One region of the Streptomyces sp. NBC_00094 genome, then DNA from elsewhere that is predicted to be linked to it. Evidence: riboswitches for the same ligand, from Rfam matches in the RefSeq annotation. Region 1 holds a riboswitch; the other holds the start of a gene.

Region 1 (3,506 bases):
CGGGTCTTCCACCGAGGGGCTGCCGGAGGAGCTGCGGGGGCTCGGGCGGCGGCTGCGACTGCCGGACGTGGACGGCGAGTCCATGGCCGAGCGGGTGCTCGCGCAGCTGCTCGCCGAGCACGTCCCGACACCGTCCGTGCCGGTCCGGCGGCGACGGTGGGCCTGGGTGCGCGAGCGGTGGCGCGCGCTGGTGGCGGGCCTGACCGGGGTGCTGATCGTGCTGGTGCTCACCCCTCCCGTGCGGGCGGCGGTGGCGGACTGGTTCGGCTTCGGCGGGGTCTCCGTGCGGTACGAGGCGGACGGCGGCCACGCGCCGGCCGCCGGGGTGGTGCCGGGCTGCCCCGACCCGGTGGCCCTCACGGAGGCCGGGCGAAGAGCCGGGTTCGAGCCGGTGATACCCCGCTCCCTCGGCTCGCCGGACGCGGTCGCGGTGACCGGGTCGGCCGAGGGGGGCCGGGCGGTGATCAGCCTCTGCTGGCGCGACGGGGAGCGGACGGTCCGGCTGGACGAGTTCCCGGCCCGTCTCGACATCGGCTTCGCCAAGGAGGTCAGGACGCAGCCGCGGTGGGTGGACCTCCCGGACGGCGCCCAGGGGTACTGGTTCGCGGCGCCGCACCTGCTGACCTTCCCGCTGACGGACGGGACGGGCTCGGTGTGGACCCACGAGGTCCGTACGGCGGGCCCCACGCTCCTCTGGACGAGGAACGGGGGCGCGCTCACCTTCCGCCTGGAAGGCATACCGGACCCGGAGGAGGCCCGGCGGACGGCGGAGTCGACCGGCTGACGGGCCGGGTCACGCGGACCGGACCGCGCCGGGCCCGGACCGGGTCACGTCGGACCGGGTCGGGTCACGCCGGACCGGACCGCGTCGGACCGGACCGGGTCACGTCCGCCCGGGTCGCGTCCGCCCGGGTCGGGTCCGCCCGGGTCGGGTCGGGTCAGGTCAGGTCGGGAGGCCCGGGGCCGGGTAGGTGGAGAGGAGGTCGGCGACCTCCTTGCGGATGAGGCCGAGCGTTTCCTCGTCGCCCGTGCCTGCGGCGGCGACACCGCGGTCGATCCACTCCGCGACCTGGGCCATGTGCTCCGTACCGAGACCACGGGAGGTGAGGGAGGGGGTGCCGATGCGGACGCCGGAGGGGTCGAAGGGCTTCCGGGGGTCGTACGGGACGGTGTTGTAGTTGACGACGATCCCCGCCCGGTCGAGGGCCTTCGCGGCGATCTTGCCCGGGACCTGCTTGGGCGTGAGGTCCATCAGGATCAGGTGGTTGTCGGTGCCGCCGGAGACCAGGTCGAAGCCGCGGGCGAGGAGTGCCTCGGCGAGGGCCTTGGCGTTGGCGACGACGGCGTGGGCGTAGTCACGGAAGGAGGGCTGGGCCGCCTCGCGGAGGGCGACGGCGATGGCCGCGGTGGTCTGGTTGTGCGGGCCGCCCTGGAGGCCGGGGAAGACGGCCTTGTCGAGGGCCTTGGCGTGCTCCTCGCGGGACATCAGCATCGCGCCGCGCGGGCCGCGCAGGGTCTTGTGGGTGGTCGTGGAGATCACGTCGACGTGCGGGACCGGGGACGGGTGGGCGCCGCCCGCGATGAGGCCGGCGATGTGGGCGACGTCGGCGACGAGCACGGCGCCTGCCTCGCGGGCGATCTCGCCGAAGGCGGCGAAGTCGATCGTGCGGGGCAGCGCGGTGCCGCCGCAGAAGATCACCTTCGGGCGTTCCCTGAGGGCGATCTCGCGGACCTCGTCGAGGTCGATGAGGCCCGTGTCCTGGCGTACGCCGTACTGGACGCCCCGGAACCACTTGCCGGTGGCGGAGACGCCCCAGCCGTGGGTGAGGTGACCGCCCATCGGCAGGGCCATGCCCATGACGGTGTCGCCGGGCTCGGCGAAGGCGAGGTAGACGGCGAGGTTGGCCGGGGAGCCGGAGTAGGGCTGGACGTTGGCGTGGTCGACGCCGAAGAGCGCCTTGGCGCGCTCGACGGCGAGGGTCTCGACCCGGTCGATGTTCTGCTGGCCCTCGTAGTAGCGGCGGCCGGGGTAGCCCTCGCTGTACTTGTTCTGGAGGACGGTGCCGGAGGCTTCGAGGACGGCGGCGGAGACGTAGTTCTCGCTGGGGATGAGGCGGAGGGTCTCGCCCTGGAGCCGTTCCTCGGCGCCGACGAGGGCGGCGAGTTCGGGGTCGGCCGTGGCGAGGGCGGGGTGCTGCTGGGGCGTGGTCACGATGGTGTCCTCCGGGCGTTGCGGCGGGTCCCGGGACACTGCGGTGAGAGGCGCGGCGCCACGCGGGACTGTCGGGTCCCGTGACGCCCAGGCGAGCGGCGCCTCGTGTGGTCTGCCGCGCACGGCTCCCCCGGGGTCGCTTCCCCGTACGCCAGTCGCCGTGCGTGTTTCCAGACTAGCGGGCGCGCCGTCGTCGAGGTTTCCACGTCCGGCATACGAGCGACGATAAGAAGGGGAGCCACGAGCCACCCCATGAGCCGCAGGACGAACGGAGATCCCGTGTCGAGAACGCAAGACGCGATCGCTTCCGCGGAGGCGCACAGCGCTCACAACTACCACCCCCTTCCGGTCGTCGTCGCCTCGGCGGACGGGGCCTGGATGACCGATGTCGAGGGGCGCCGCTATCTGGACATGCTCGCCGGGTACTCGGCGCTCAACTTCGGGCACGGCAACCGGCGGCTGATCGAGGCCGCGAAGGCGCAGCTGGAGCGCGTGACGCTCACCTCGCGCGCCTTCCACCACGACCGCTTCGCCGAGTTCTGCACGCAGCTCGCGGAGTTGTGCGGCAAGGAGGCGGTGCTGCCGATGAACACGGGGGCGGAGGCGGTCGAGACGGCCGTGAAGACCGCCCGGAAGTGGGGGTACGAGGTGAAGGGCGTGCCGGACGGGCACGCGAAGATCGTGGTCGCGGGGAACAACTTCCACGGCCGGACGACGACGATCGTCAGCTTCTCCACGGACCACGAGGCGCGCGACCACTTCGGCCCGTACACGCCGGGGTTCGAGATCGTTCCGTACGGGGACCTGACGGCGCTCGACGCCGCGGTCACCGAGAACACGGTGGCGGTGCTGCTCGAACCGATCCAGGGCGAGGCGGGTGTCCTGGTGCCGCCGGCCGGCTATCTGCCGGGCGTCCGGGAGCTGACGCGGCGGCGGAACGTGCTGTTCATGGCGGACGAGATCCAGTCGGGCCTCGGCCGGACGGGCAGGACGTTCGCGTGCGAGCACGAGGGCGTGGTGCCGGACGTGTACATCCTGGGGAAGGCGCTGGGCGGCGGGGTGGTGCCGGTGTCGGCGGTGGTCGCCGACCGTTCGGTGCTCGGGGTGTTCCGGCCGGGCGAGCACGGGTCGACCTTCGGCGGGAATCCGCTGGCCTGCGCGGTGGCCCTGGAGGTGATCGCGATGCTGCGGACGGGCGAGTTCCAGGAGCGGGCGACGGAGCTGGGCGAGCACCTCCACTCCGAGCTGGGGCTGCTGGTGGGCGGCGGCGCGGTGGAGGCGGTGCGCGGACGCG
Region 2 (3,506 bases), 4.4 Mb from region 1:
ACGCCTGTCGTACCCCGTGGCGCATCGCCGACGACGCCGTGACCAGCGGGGACGCCACGTCGCTCGCCGCCGCACGGAAGCTGAACACCTGGATCAAGACGAAGACCGGCGGCGACCCGAACAAGATCGCCATCGGCTACAAGCTCAACGGCACCCAGATCTCGGCGGGCAGCGAGGCGGCCTTCTTCGCCCCGTTCGCCGTGGCGGCCATGACGGACCCGGGCAGCCAGGCATGGCTGGACGCCCTCTGGAACAAGATGCTGGCCACGCCGGTCGACACGAGCAGCTACTTCTCGGCCAGCATCCAGCTCCAGGTCATGATCACGGCCTCCGGGAACCACTGGGTCCCGTAAGCGCGCCGATCAGTGGTGGAAGAGCCTCAGCCCGGTGCGCGCGAGCGTGATCCCGTGCTCGCGGCAGGCGTCCTCCACGTCGGTGGAGCGGATCGACCCGCCGGGTTCGGCGACGGCGGTGACGCCGTGCCGGCGCGCGTGGTCGACGTTGTCCCGGAAGGGCAGCGCGCCGTCCGAGGCGAACGCCACCCCGGTCAGCTCCGCGAGCCACTCGGTGCGCTGCCGGTCGGTGAGGTCGGGGGCGGGCACGGACAGGGCCCCGGACAGGCGCTCGCGCTCGTCCGGGGTGAGGTCGCCCTCGACGAACCGGATCTGCCAGTTGATCCGGTCCTGGCGGCGGACACCGGGCCGGAAGGCGAGCGCGCGGACGGCGGGGTGGCGGCGCAGCCACCACGTGTCGGTCTTCGCGCCCGCCAGCCGGGTGCAGTCCACCCGGGACTGCTGCCCGGCGCCGATCCCGAGCGTCGCCCCGCCGCGTACGTAACAGACCGAGTTGGACTGGGTGTAGCGCAGCACCGCCAGTCCGAGCAGGAGGTCCTCCGAGGCCGCCGTCGTGAGCTCACCGCACACGACGTCGTCCAGGAGCGCGGGGGAGAGCGGTACGTCGTCGCGCTGCTGCGTCAGCCGCACACCGAACACCTCCCGGGCCTCCTGGCCCGGCGGGGTGAAGGTCTCGTCGGCTTCCATGACCAGGAAGCGGCCGCTCTTCTTCCGGCTGAGGGTCTCGACGGTGCCGGGAGCGTAGCCGGGGGCGATGACACCGTCGCAGACCACCCGGGTCAGCAGCTCGGCGAGTTCGGCGTCGACCGGGTGCGAGACGGCGGCGAAGTCGCCGTACGAGGACTTCGGATCGGCGTCACGGGCCCGGAGATAGGCGCTGGTGAGCGCACCGACACGGTCGCGGTCGACGCCGTACAGCTCGGCGGTCACCTCGTCGACGGGGCCGGCCACCGCCGCCCCGGCCGGCGAGACGTGCTTGAAGGAGGCGGCGGCCGGCCGTCCGAGGACGGCGCTCGCCTCCCGTACCAGCTGCCAACTGTTCAGCGCGTCCAGCAGGTTGATGTAGGACGGGCTGCCGTTCACCACCCTGACCGGCAGGTTCCCGGGCACCACCGGCGCGGTGGTCGCCACCAGCTGCTGGGGATTGATGCCGTAACGCAGTTCCATCTCAAGACCTCCTGGGTCAGCGGGACATCACTGACGCAGGCGCCCAGGCGGTCGACGCTCACGCGGGAACAGCGGGATCAACTGCCGCTCCCCGGTGGTGATCCACCTTCGCCAGTCGCGGCGGGCACGATGCTACCCGCACGACGGAAACGCCGCGCGCCGCACCTCCCGTACGGGACGTGCGGCGCGCGGTCGTGCGGTGGTGAGCTCGGGAATCCCGAGGATCAGACCGCCGGGACCGGGAAGGTCGGGTACTCCACGCCGGAGACGTGCTGGACGACCCGGATGACCTGGCACGAGTAGCCGAACTCGTTGTCGTACCACAGGTAGAGGATCGCGTTGTCGCCGTCGACCTTGGTCGCGCCGGCGTCCACGATCGACGCGTGGCGCGAGCCGACGAAGTCCATCGAGACGGCGTCGGGGGCCGTGGTGAAGTCGATCTGGCGCTTCAGCGGCGAGTGCAGCGAGACGTCGCGGAGGTACTCCAGGACCTCCTCGCGGGTGGTCTCGCGGCCGAGGCGCAGGCTCAGGATCGCGATCGAGACGTCCGGAACCGGCACGCGGATGGAGCTGCCGGTGATCGGGGCCTTGAGGTCCGGCAGGGCCTTGGCGACGGCCGAGGCGGCACCGGTCTCGGTGATCACCATGTTCAGCGGCGCGGAACGGCCACGGCGGTCGGCCTTGTGGTAGTTGTCCAGGAGGTTCTGGTCGTTCGTGAACGAGTGGACCGTCTCCACGTGGCCGCGCAGCACGCCGTACTCGTCGTCCATGGCCTTCAGCGGCGGGACGATCGCGTTGGTGGTGCAGGAGGCGCAGGACAGGATCTTCTCGTCCGGCTTGACCGTCTCGTGGTTGACGCCGTGCACGATGTTCGGCACGTCACCCTTGCCGGGCGCGGTCAGGACGACCTTGTCGATGCCGGGGCGCAGGTGCTTGGAGAGGCCCTCGCGGTCCCGCCACTTGCCGGTGTTGTCGATCAGGATGGCGTTGTCGATGCCGTACGCCGTGTAGTCGACCTCGGACGGGTCGTTGGCGTAGATCACCTTGATCGTGTTGCCGTTGGCGACGATCGTGCTGCTCGCCTCGTCGACCGTGATCGTGCCCTGGAACTGACCGTGGATGGAGTCGCGGCGCAGCAGCGAGGCGCGCTTCACGAGGTCCTGCTCGCCACCGCCACGGACGACGATCGCGCGGAGGCGCAGACCGTTGCCGGAACCGGCCTTCTCGATGAGGAGGCGGGCGACGAGGCGGCCGATGCGGCCGAAGCCGTACAGGACGACGTCGCGGCCGTCACGGCGCTCGATCTTGTTCTCGCCGGTGGCGCCGGCGACGGCCTCGGCGGTGAACTCGGCCACGGAGAGACCGCGGTCGTCGGTCTTGTAGTCCGCGGCCAGCACGCCGATGTCGATCTGGCACGGGCCCAGGTCGAGCGTCGTGAGCGTCTGGAGGAACGGAAGCGTCTCGGTGACCGAGAGCTCCTCGCCGTCGATCTGCCGGGCGAAGCGGTGGGTCTTGAGGATGCTGACCACCGACTTGTTCACCAGGGAGCGGCTGTGGACCAGGACGGTGACGTCCTGCTCCCGGTGCAGCTTCCCGATGATCGGGATCATCGACTCCGCGATCTCCTCGCGGTTCTTCCAGCTGGTGAACGAGTCGTCATTGACAGTCACAAGTTTATCTTTCGAGCTAGGCGGCGCTCATATGGTAACCCCCGGCCGCTTTGATCAATCAAGGGGGGGCCGAACCGTACGATGGACGGCGCCGGGATCCGCCGCAGGGCGGGCCCGTCTACCGGATGCGGGGGCATGGTGGTGAAGTTCGGACTGCTCGGTTCGCTCGTGGTCCACGACGGTACGGAACCGCGACCCGTGACCGGCCCCAAGGTCCGCGTCCTCCTCGCCGCCCTGCTCCTCGGCGCCGGGCACACCGTCCCGAAGGACACCCTCAAAGCGGCGCTCTGGGGCGACTCGCTACCGGCCAGCGCCG

Evidence for each region. Region 1 has a riboswitch for ZMP and ZTP ahead of glyA (serine hydroxymethyltransferase). Riboswitches for the same ligand answer to the same signal wherever they lie in the genome.
Region 2: linked by a shared signal. The riboswitch ahead of OG580_RS02645 (phosphoribosylaminoimidazolecarboxamide formyltransferase) and the one ahead of glyA (serine hydroxymethyltransferase) in region 1 are both predicted to bind ZMP and ZTP.

What each region holds. Positions count from the first base shown of each region.
Region 1 is NZ_JAPEMB010000001.1:4,986,975-4,990,480, reverse strand. It holds gene OG580_RS22210 (hypothetical protein) at 1-784, shown strand, start outside; gene glyA (serine hydroxymethyltransferase) at 944-2,212, opposite strand; ZMP/ZTP riboswitch at 2,291-2,381, opposite strand; gene rocD (ornithine--oxo-acid transaminase) at 2,492-3,506, shown strand, end outside.
Region 2 is NZ_JAPEMB010000001.1:590,495-594,000, reverse strand. It holds gene OG580_RS02650 (glycosyl hydrolase family 8) at 1-353, shown strand, start outside; gene OG580_RS02645 (phosphoribosylaminoimidazolecarboxamide formyltransferase) at 363-1,520, opposite strand; ZMP/ZTP riboswitch at 1,555-1,649, opposite strand; gene OG580_RS02640 (glyceraldehyde-3-phosphate dehydrogenase) at 1,745-3,190, opposite strand; gene OG580_RS02635 (BTAD domain-containing putative transcriptional regulator) at 3,326-3,506, shown strand, end outside.